One region of the Micromonospora sp. NPDC049230 genome, then DNA from elsewhere that is predicted to be linked to it. Evidence: riboswitches for the same ligand, from Rfam matches in the RefSeq annotation. Region 1 holds a riboswitch; the other holds the start of a gene.
What was found. A riboswitch is a leader RNA that binds a small molecule or an ion and turns the genes downstream of it on or off. The one in region 1 is predicted to bind cobalamin.
Positions count from the first base shown of each region.

Region 2: linked by a shared signal. The riboswitch ahead of AB0A95_RS11325 (acyl-CoA thioesterase) and the one ahead of bluB (5,6-dimethylbenzimidazole synthase) in region 1 are both predicted to bind cobalamin.

Region 1 covers NZ_JBEZCZ010000020.1:3,257-8,487, reverse strand. The annotation lists gene AB0A95_RS18235 (response regulator transcription factor) at 1-571, shown strand, start outside; gene AB0A95_RS18230 (hypothetical protein) at 689-1,024, shown strand; gene AB0A95_RS18225 (hypothetical protein) at 1,079-1,390, opposite strand; gene bluB (5,6-dimethylbenzimidazole synthase) at 1,803-2,432, opposite strand; cobalamin riboswitch at 2,462-2,662, opposite strand; gene AB0A95_RS18215 (hypothetical protein) at 2,811-3,191, opposite strand; gene AB0A95_RS18210 (CHAT domain-containing protein) at 3,181-5,231, opposite strand, start outside.
Region 2 covers NZ_JBEZCZ010000009.1:145,452-150,682, forward strand. The annotation lists gene AB0A95_RS11320 (copper resistance protein CopC) at 1-1,273, opposite strand, end outside; cobalamin riboswitch at 1,404-1,618, shown strand; gene AB0A95_RS11325 (acyl-CoA thioesterase) at 1,811-2,257, shown strand; gene AB0A95_RS11330 (zinc-dependent alcohol dehydrogenase family protein) at 2,361-3,353, shown strand; gene AB0A95_RS11335 (ALF repeat-containing protein) at 3,514-4,377, shown strand; gene AB0A95_RS11340 (hypothetical protein) at 4,497-5,048, shown strand.

The DNA.
Region 1 (5,231 bases):
CGGTGACATCCAGGTGGTCGGCGAGTCCGGTCTGGCGCAGGAGGCGACCCGGCGGATCCCGGCGCTGCGGCCCGATGTCGCGGTGCTCGACGCCCGGCTGCCGGACGGCAACGGCATCGACGTGTGTCGCGACGTGCGGGCTGTCGATTCGACGATCAAAGGGCTGATCCTGACGTCGTACGAGGACGACGAGGCGTTGTTCGCGGCGATCATGGCTGGCGCCGCAGGATACGTGCTCAAGCAGATCAAGGGCACCGACCTGGTCGACGCGGTACGCCGGGTGGCGGCCGGGCAGTCACTGCTCGACCCCGCGGTCACCCAGCGAGTCCTGGAGCGCATTCGCAACGGCGTCGAGCAGCCGCGCGAGCTCGCCGGTCTGACCGACCAGGAACGCCGGATCCTGCAGTACGTGGCCGAGGGCCTGACCAACCGGGAGATCGCTGGCCGGATGTTCCTCGCCGAGAAGACCGTCAAGAACTACGTGTCCAGCCTGCTCGCCAAACTCGGTCTGGAACGCCGCACCCAGGCAGCGGTGCTGGCCACCAAGCTGCTCGGCGAGCGTCCACACTGACTCGGAGGGCAGCCGAAGATGGTGGTGGTGTCAGTCGCCGACCGCCGCGGTGTCGCAGACAGCGTAGAGGGCCGTCCGACCCTGACTGTCCGGCGGCGTCGAGCGCAGACTCGAATGATGCCGACGTACGAAGAGGACAGACGTGATCGGCTGCTCGGCCTGGGCCTGAGCGAGTCATCGGCACAGTGGCGGGAAGTAGCAAACCGGGCCGAGGCGCTGGCCCTCAAGCTGAAGATGCATGTCGAGCAGGCCAGCGACGACGGACAGACCGAGGCAGCGCTGGATCGACTGCGAGCGGTCATGAACGAGGCCTTCGAAGCCGCCGGTAACGCGTTCCGCGACGACGCCGTCCGCCAGGACATCCGCGACGTCGGGCGGCTTCTGGGCGAGGCCATCCACCCGACTGTCACTCGCGTGGGCGGTGAGGTGCGAGACCTGTTCGAACGCCGCTAAGAAGGGCCGGCCGGACCAGCCGCACGTGCTGCGGGCCCTGATCGGTTGCGGGCTCTACGGCGCGCTCATCGATTGCTGGGGTGGGCTCTCGGAGCGCCGCTGCGTCAGGCGGCTGCGGCCATCACCGTTCTGGTAGCTGTTTCGAATCGCCCCCGAGGCCCCAATCGCGCCGAATTTGGCGTTATCGGCGTCCGTTGACGGCACGCTAACCCGGTGGCGGAGCATGGCCGCTTGGCCCTCACGGTCGGCGACGCTGAACTCGCGGCCCGGCTCCGGAGCGAGCCGGGCCAGGGCGTCCACGCCGTGCGCCGGCGCCGGATCCGGAACGTCCGTGCCGGCGGCCCGGGAGATCACCGCGAGCGCCACCTCGGTCCGCCGGATTAGCCACCGGCACCGCTGTTCGTCCAGGCCGGTGGCCTCCGCGTGGGCGGCCAGCGCCCAGTAGAGGGCGTAGTAGGCGGGCGTAGTGGCTCAGCGTGGAGACGCCGGGGACGAGGATGTCGACGCCCGCCATGACCGGTGCCTCCACGGCCAACGGGTATCGGCCGGCACGCGCCGTCAGCCCCGGCTCACCCCAGGCCGGGCCCTCCACGGCGATCGACGGTGCGATCACGGTCGGTGTCCCCTCGCTGACATCTCGCCAGTGTCGCCCGTCCGGACCGCGTATCCCATCCGCCGAGCGGCCAACCACTATGGATGCGGGACGGAGCGGCTGCCAGCGGCATCGCCGAGCTACACGCGGGGTGGCTGGCGCGGGAGCGCCGCCACAACCACTCGGTCACTCCGTCGTCCAACGATCGTGGTGGATCACCGATGACACCGGGCGTCGCTGGCGCCAGCCGTGCCGCTCCAGGTCCGGCGTCTGCTCCAGATGGGTGACCGGGCCGAGGCAGAGCCACGCCACCGGGCGGACGGTGGCCGGGATGCCGAGCAGGTCGCGCAGGAACGGCTCCCGGTAGAACGAGACCCAACCGACCCCGAGTTGCTCGGCGGTCGCGGCCAGCCACAGGTTCTGGATTGCCAGGCAGACCGAGTAGAGGCCGGCGTCGGCGATCGCGTGACGGCCGAGCACGGCCGGTCCACCCCGCTGCGGGTCGTACGTGGTCACGACCGACAACGTCGACTCGCGTACGCCATCGATCTTGATCCGGTTGAAGCGTTCCGCCGCCGCACCGTCGAGAGTGGCCGCGAAGGCGTCCCGTTCCCGCTGTACGTGCTTGTGGAACTCCTGCCGCAGCTCGGGATCGCGGACCAGGATGAAGTCCCAGGGCTGGGAGAGGCCGACGCTCGGCGCGGCGTGCGCCGCCGTGAGGACCCGGTTCAACGTCTCGTCGGGGATCGGCGCCCCGGTGAACTGGGCACGTACGTCCCGGCGCCGGTGGATGGTCTCGTAGAGTCCGGTGTACAAGGCAGGCTCCCGCTGCGCTCGTGCCCCTGGCGGGGGCGATGGCGCGAGGCCGGTCTTCGGACTCCCGGATCTACGCTGGTCACCCGCCTTCCCAACCCCGCAGGGTCAGTGGCTGCGCCTGGTACGCGTGGGTGGCAGCTCCCCGGTCACCGCGGCGGGCCCGTGCCGGACTCACACCGGCTTCCCGATTCTCCCCACTCGCGCAGGGCACCTCGCAACGTTCGTGCCACCGCACACCATAACGGTCCCGACGAACATGGGACGAACCTCGCCATGATTTCGGCATCTTGCGTGGCGGCGGCCCCGCAAGGTCAGCAACAGAACCTAGACCAACCGTCAAGCAACACCTGGGACGGATCCGTCAAGCATCAGGTGGGATTAGACAGTGACGATCCGATCAGCACCCCGGTAGCCGCAGAGCCCGGGCCGCGCCACCGTGGCCATCGGGGCGAGTGGGCTCTGGCCGACGCCGATGAGCACCGCCCCGGCACGCCCGTTCAGTCTCCGGCCGAGAACGAGGTCGCCGACGGCAGCCGTCGCTGGCCCGACGGCTAGGGAAAACGGCTCGCCGTCACCGAAGACGTCGACAGCCTGGGAGGTGTTGCCTTGCAGCCAAAGCACCTCCAGTGCGCCGTGCCTACCAGCGGGTGGCGTTACCGACATGGCGGCGATTCGGATGGCGATCTCGAGCACGTTCCGCGTAACAGCCGCACAGGCCTGCGGGCCGATGCGGCTGATCGGCGCGGCGTCAACCGGCACCGAGGCAGACGAACGCCGCCGCCGTGGCCCCGGCGGTGCCGTCGCCGGCGCTGGCGAAGGCCTGCTGGGCGTCGGCGAGAGCCTGGGCGGGGCGGATGCCGGCCCGCATCCGTCGGTGCAGGTCCAGCATGAGCCCGGTGGTGGGGTCGGCCGGCACCGGCAGCACGGTGGCGATCAGGCACCGTGCGCCCAGGGCGAGCAGCACGGCGGTGAAGCCCATGACCTCGTCGCCGGGACGCACCGCGGTCAGTCCCGAGTCGCAGGCGGAGAGCACCACGCAGCCGGGCGGCCGGGAGACCCGTTCCCACTCGTACGCGAACAGCGGGCCGTCGGCCAGCTCGAGGGTGGAGAACTGGGGGTTGTCGGCGCGGAAGGTGCCGTGGGCGGCGATGTGGACTAGGCCGGCCCCGTCCAGCGCCGCGGTCAACGCGTCGGCGGTGGCGTCCGCACCGGTGAGCAGGGTGGCCCCAGGCAGCACCTGCGCGAGTCGGCGTACCTCGACCCGGCCGGCCGGCAGGCGCGGCCCGCAGGCCAGGACCGAGGGCCCGGCCGATGGTTGCCGCCCGTCCGCACTGAGCCAGGCGGTGGCCGACGGGGCAACCGTCACGGGACGTCCGGCACAGGTCGGCAACCCCGACCACGGCACGGCGTGCAGGGCCCCGACCGGCACGATCACCAGGGGGCGGTCGCCGAGGTGCCGCCGCAACGGATCGAAGAGCTGGCGGTCCAGGGTGGCGGCGGCGTGCCCGGCCCCGGCCCGCGCGGTGGGCGTGTCGCCGGTGGTGACCAGCCGGCGCAGGGCGAACCGGTGCCACCGGACCAGGTGCACCGCCTCGGCGAGCGGGCCGAGGTCGTGCAGGCTGGCCCGGCCGTCGCGGACCAGCACCGCCCGGAGCCGGTCGCCGTGGGCGACCAGTTCGACCAGCACGCGGGAGCCGAGCCGCCCGGCGAGCATGCCCACGCCGGGCGGGGTCACCACGCCGCTTCCGCCGGGCACCCGGCGGGCCAGGTCCTGGATGCGCCGTTCCAGCCGGGCCTGCCGGCTGCGCAGTGCGTGGGCCGGCCGGCCAGCCAGCACGGTGTCCTCCAGCAGGCTACTGACGAGCCGGAGTTCGGTGAGCGCCGCGAACAGGTCCGGGTCGTCGGGGGGCAGCGCCGGCCGCATCCGCAGGGTGTTGGCCCGCCAGCGTTCGGTCCAGGCCAGGGTCCGGGCCGGGGAGCCGGCGCGGACCGCAATGTCGAGGCCCTCGGCGGCCAACTCCTGCCCGTACGTCCCGCTGTGCGCCCGTAACTCCGTGGCACCGAGCGACGTGCGGTGCCGGTCGAGGACGGCCAGCCCCCGGCGCAGGGCCCGGGCCGCACCGGAATCGTCCCCGGTGAGCCGGCGCGACCGGGCCAAGGCGTACCAACCCTGGGCGCGGCGGGGGGCGGTGCCGCGACGGCGGGCCTGGGCGGCCAGGTCGAGCAGGGCCACGGCCCGGTCGACACGACCCGAGGCGGCGGCCAGCAGGCCGGCTTCGATGCGGGTGGTCAGCGCCGGGCCCGGCCACCCGGTGGCGTCGAGCTGGCCGGCGGTCCGCACCATCGCGGCGAGCAGGGCCGCCGTCCGGGTGCCCCGGCGGAACTCCGCGCGCAGTTCGACGTGCCGGGCGAAGGCGGCCCAGGTGCGGCGGCCCTGACGCCGGAACCTGACCCGGGCCTGGGCGGCAGCCGCAGTCGCGGTGTCCAGGTCGTCGGCGAGCAGCGCGGCCCGGGCCTGGGCGAGCAGCGCCTCGGCGAGGTCCGAGGCCATTCCTCTGCGGTGCAGCTCCCGTACCGCGGCGGCGGCGACCTCGACCGCCTCGTAGAGCAGCGGTACCGACAGCAGCAGCTCGAACCGGTCTAGCAGCAGCGCCGGACGGGGGACGGCGAGCCGCCGGTACTCCTCGTCGACCTCGGCGAAGCAGCGTAGCGCCACGGCGATCTCGCCCCGTTGCCCGGCGGCGATGCCACTGTTCCAGCGGGCGTCTGCCGCAGCGAGGTCGAGTCCGAGCCGGCGGA
Region 2 (5,231 bases), on a different contig from region 1:
CGATGCGGGCCAGCCCGAACCCGGCCAGCAGGGCGATCACCAGCCCGCCGACGAGCAGCGCCAGGTGGGTGTTGCTCAACCGGGACCCGGGCGTCGCGGCGGCGAGGTCCGTGTCGGGCCGTGGCCCGGGGTCGACAGTCGGCTCGTCGTCCGTGCTGGTGAGGGCCCTCTCCACCGGACCGGTCGGCGTCGGCTCGACGGTGACGCCCGTGCGGGCCGTGACGACCGTGTCGCCCTTGCGCGCCGCCGGCACGGTGGCGGGCCCCCGCTTGTCACTCGCGGTACGCGCGACGACGCCGGTCGCCGCGCCGGCCTTGGCGGCCCCGCTGATCTTGCCGCCGCCGGCCTTTGCCCCGACGGTCTTGCCAGCGACGGTCTTGCCGCCGGTCTTGTCTCCGGCAGCCTTGCCGCCGACGGTCCTGCCGCCGACGGCCCTGCCAGCGCCGGCCCTGTTCGGGGAGCGGGCACCACCGCCGCGTCGACCTGTCGCCCGCGAGGTACGGCCCCGGCCGGCGGGTGTGCCGGCGGACGCCGATCGGCGACGCCAGACGACGTACCCGGCGACCGCCCCGACCGCCGCGACCACCGCCAAGCCGGTCCAGGCCAGTGCTCCGGGACCGTTCTCCTCGGTCGACCCGGTCGACCCGGTCGACGGGGCCGCCGCGGCCGGCGGGGTCGACGGATCGTCGGCGGTGGTCGGCACCGCCGACGCCTGCCCGGACGAGTTGTGCTGCTCGCTGGCGGCCACCAGCGCCGGGTCCGGCTGGGTCGACGGCGGCTCCCACCCCTTCGGCGCTGCCGTCACCCGCCCCTCGTAGCGGAAGGTCAGGGTGCCCCGCACGGTGTCGCCGTCCGAGGCGACCGACAGGTAGCTCACCGAGTACTGGCCCTTGGCGGGCAGGTGGGCGACGGCCACCACCGCGGGGAACCCCGTCGTGTACTCCCGTGGCTCGAACTGCCCGTTGACCAGGAAGTACTCCCGTACCGGCTTCTCCAGTGGCTTTGGCTCCCCCTGCGACCAGCCGTTGTCGACACGGGTGCCGCCGGGGGCGGTGATCGTGAAGAACGCGTTGGCGGCGGCCTTCTCGGTGAAGAGGAGCCGCACCTCCGTGAACGGCTCGCGCACTGTGGCGCCGCTCGCCGGTGTGGACTCGGCGAGGGTCCCGTGCGCCGCGGCGGGTTGGGCGGACGCGAGGAGGGCGACCGCCGAGGCGAGGAGGAACGCGAGGAGGCCCGAGACCACCCGCCCGCAAGTCTGGGGGAGACGACGCATCTGGATATCCTCACCCGCGCGAGACTTTTTTCAAGAGGTGACGATCTTCTTCCTCGGACGACGAAAGTTGACGACGAGGACGCGGGCCGCCGCGACACGATGCCCCGGGTGGACAGATTCCCTGGCCAGCTATGCTGCCGGCGGCGCTGGTTCGCCCCGCCGTGACCGGCTGGGCGTCGTAGGAGGGAACCCGGTGGAAATCCGGGGCTGCCCCGCAGCGGTGAGTGGGAACGACCGCCGTCATCAGCACTGGGCCAACGGCCCGGGAAGCGACGGCCAGTAGGGGACCGGCACCACCGGTCAGGCCCGCGAGTCCGAAGACCTGCCGGCGCCGCGTACACAACCGTGTGCGCTGCCGTCGGCCTCGCGGGTGGGCTGAGCGGGCGACGGGCCGTGCGTGTGGCGCGCGGCCAGGTCCTCGTCAGCGGGTGTCCGTGATCCGGCGGTGTGGGTTCCGAGGGACGGACTACCGCTGTGCACGACACCACCATCGCCGGCCGAGCGCCGTCGGCGTCGCACCTGACCCTGTCGCAGATCATGGACCAGCACCACACCAACCTGATGGGTACGGTGCACGGCGGCCGGATCCTCAACCTCATCGACTCCGTCGCCGGTGTGGTCGCCGCCCGGCACTCCGACGGGCCGGCGGTGACCGCCGCCATCGACGAGACGGCGTTCCTGCGCGCGGTGCGGGTCGGTGACGTCGTGCACGTCGACGCCCGGATCACCTGGGCCGGCCGCAGCTCGATGGAGGTGGCCGTCAAGGTGACCGCCGACCGGTGGGACCGGGCGGTGCCGCCCACCGACGTGGCCACCGCCCACCTGGTCATGGTCGCCATCGACGACGACGGCCAGCCTCGTAGCGTGCCGCCGCTGCTACCGGAGACCGACGGGGACCGGCGACGGTACCGGGAGGCGGAGATCCGCCGGAAGCACCGGCTGGCGCTGCGACGTGCGCTGCTCGACGGTGCCGAAGACGACTGACAGGTGCTCGGCCCGCCCGTGGGGGGCGCGGTCCGAGGAACCCGCCCCGCCGCCGATCCGGTCGGATAGCGTCCACGTGAAGCCTCGATCACGGAGAGTGTGGATGGTTATGCGCGCTGCGGTGCTGCGGGAGTTCGACGTTCCGCTGACGGTCGAGGAGATCGATCAACCCATCCCCGGGCGCGGGCAGGTGCTGGTGCGGATCGTCGCCAGCGGCGTCAACCCCCTCGACACGAAGATCCAGGCGGGAAAGGCCGCGCACGCGCGTGTCCAGCCTCCCGCGGTGCTCGGCCTGGACCTCGCCGGCGTCGTGGCGGCGGTCGGCGCGGAGGTGACCGGCTTCGCGCCCGGAGACGAGGTGTACGGGCTGTGCGGGGGCGTGGGCGACCTCCAGGGCTCACTCGCCGAGTACGCCGCCGTGGACGCCCGACTACTGGCCCGCAAGCCCCGCGCCCTGTCGATGCGGGAGGCCGCCGCGTTGCCACTGGCGGCGATCACCTCCTGGGAGGGGCTCGTCGACCGGGCCGGAGTCCGCGCCGGGCAGAAGGTGCTGGTACACGGCGGTGCCGGCGGTGTCGGATACGTGGGTGTGCAGCTGGCCCAGGCGCGCGGCGCCGAGGCGTACGCCACCGGCGGGCCGGCGAGCATGCGGGTGATCGAGAGCCTGGGCGCCGTGCCGATCGACTACACCACAAGCAACGTCGAGGAGTACGTGCAGAGGTACACCGGCGGCGAGGGGTTCGACATCATCGTCGACAACGTCGGTGGCCCGACGCTCGACGCGTCGTTCGCGGCGGTGCGCACCCATCACGGGCACGTGGTCAGCGCGCTGGGCTGGGGGTCGCACTCGCTCGCCCCGCTGTCGTTCCGGGGGGCCACCTACTCCGGCGTGTTCACCCTGTTGCCGATGCTGACCGGGCGGGGCCGCGAACACCACGGCGAGATTCTGCGCGAGATCGCGGCGCTGGCCGACGCCGGTGCCCTGCGCCCCCGACTGGATCCACGCACGTTCACGCTCGACACGGTCACGGACGCCCACCGCCTGGTCGCCGGCGGCACCGCCGAGGGCAAGGTCATCGTGGACGTCGCCGGTTGAGCCGAGCCCTTGGTGGACAGCGAAGCGGTCGGGGCTCGCTGCTCCGGGCTGCGTTCTGCGGCCCGACGCGGTCGGTGCTCAAGGGCCCATGCGGATCTCGGAGACCTTGTATGTTTCGCACCGACGATCATTCACGTGGTGAAGGGAAACAGTAGTCCACATGCGACTGAAGATTGCGGCTGGCATCCTCCTGGCACTGGCCTTCCTGGCCCCGGCGACATCCGCGGTGGCGCAAACCAGGTCGCCCGGGCTCACCGGAACATCCTGCCGAGCGATCGTGTACACGGACATTCGTGAGCTTGTCACAGTCGACCTCGACACCGCCTCGGACACCGAGGTGCGGGTGCTGGCGAACCAGATCATGGCTGCGGCGGTCAGGGACTCGTTGACCACGTTGCCCGGCAGGATCCAGGTGGGGCTGGACGGCTCTGCGGATGATCTGCGGGCGTTCCTCAAGACGGGCCTGCGGGTCGCCTGGACCACGGATCTGCGGATCGCGGCGAACCAGACGATGTCGAAGGGTGGGGAGAACGTGCGGGCGGCCGCGCAGGTGGCGCTCGACAACGGGACCATCGATGTCCTTCTGACCTACCTCAACCACGGCCTGTACATCGCACGTGCGCTCGACGCGGGGTCCCTCAAGCTGTTCACGGATATTCGCGCGCTTGTCACAGTCGACCTCGACACCGCCTCGGACACCGAGGTGCGGGTGCTGGCGAACCAGATCATGGCTGCGGCGGTCAGGGAGTCGTTGACCACGTTGCCGGGCAGGATCCAGGTGGGGCTGGACGGCTCTGCGGATGATCTGCGGGCGTTCCTCAAGACGGGCCTGCGGGTCGCCTGGACCACGGATCTGCGGATCGCGGCGAACCAGACGATGTCGAAGGGTGGGGAGAACGTGCGGGCGGCCGCGCAGGTGGCGCTCGACAACGGGACCATCGATGTCCTTCTGACCTACCTCAACCACGGCCTCTACGTCGCACGTGCGCTCGACTGCGTGTATCAGCCGGCGGCGTCGGCCTGACGTCTCGGAGGCCGTCGGGCGTCTTCGTCGGCCGTGGACGGCGGGCTCGGGTGGGCTGCACCATGCGGGGGCGGCCCACCCTCTCGGCCCACCCTGACAAACGGCCATACCCTGTTCAGGTGGGCGTGGAACAGTGGAGGTGGGCGGGGCAGGAGCGCTTCGCGGGCTTCTGCCTCACCTTTCTGCTGAATCGAGAACCGGCCGCAGTCGCGGCGTCGCTCGGCGCCGACTCCCTGACGCTGATGACGCTGGCCGAGGCGGAACGGGCCTACCCGATCAGCAGGCCCGGGGCGCTGCTTCGACTCGGCGCGTTCGACAACTGGGTTTTCTGCTTCGAGGATCGGGCTCCGATCGCGAACAGGACCCCGGCGATCCTGCGCCTGTCGAAGGACACGCGAATGCTGCAACTCAGCAGAAGCGGCGACGGGATGGTTGTCGTGCGTGACGTCGTCGACGGGCGGACAATGGAGATGTTCGAGCCCGGTGGGGCCGTCTACGTGGACGGACCGCTACGGCCACGGATCGCGGCCCTCCTGCCCGCGCACTCCAGGATCGTCGCGGCGCTTGCTGTTGTGGGCGACGAGGTCGGGGCCAACCTGGACCGCGCAACCCTGGATGGCCGGCTCGCCACCGCGCTGAGCCCGCTCAACGAGCCGGCCGGCCGACGCTGAAGATCCGGCTGACGTCGCCTCCACGGATGGAAAGTGCTGGCAGTGATCACCCGACTGTGGCTCGCGGAGAGCCTGTCGATCCGGGACGGCCTCTCCGACCACATTTTTGATCTTGGGGCAGCGGAGCGACTCGCCCAGCCGCTAGCATCGCGCTGATCGCTGCCCCCCATTACGGAGACCCCC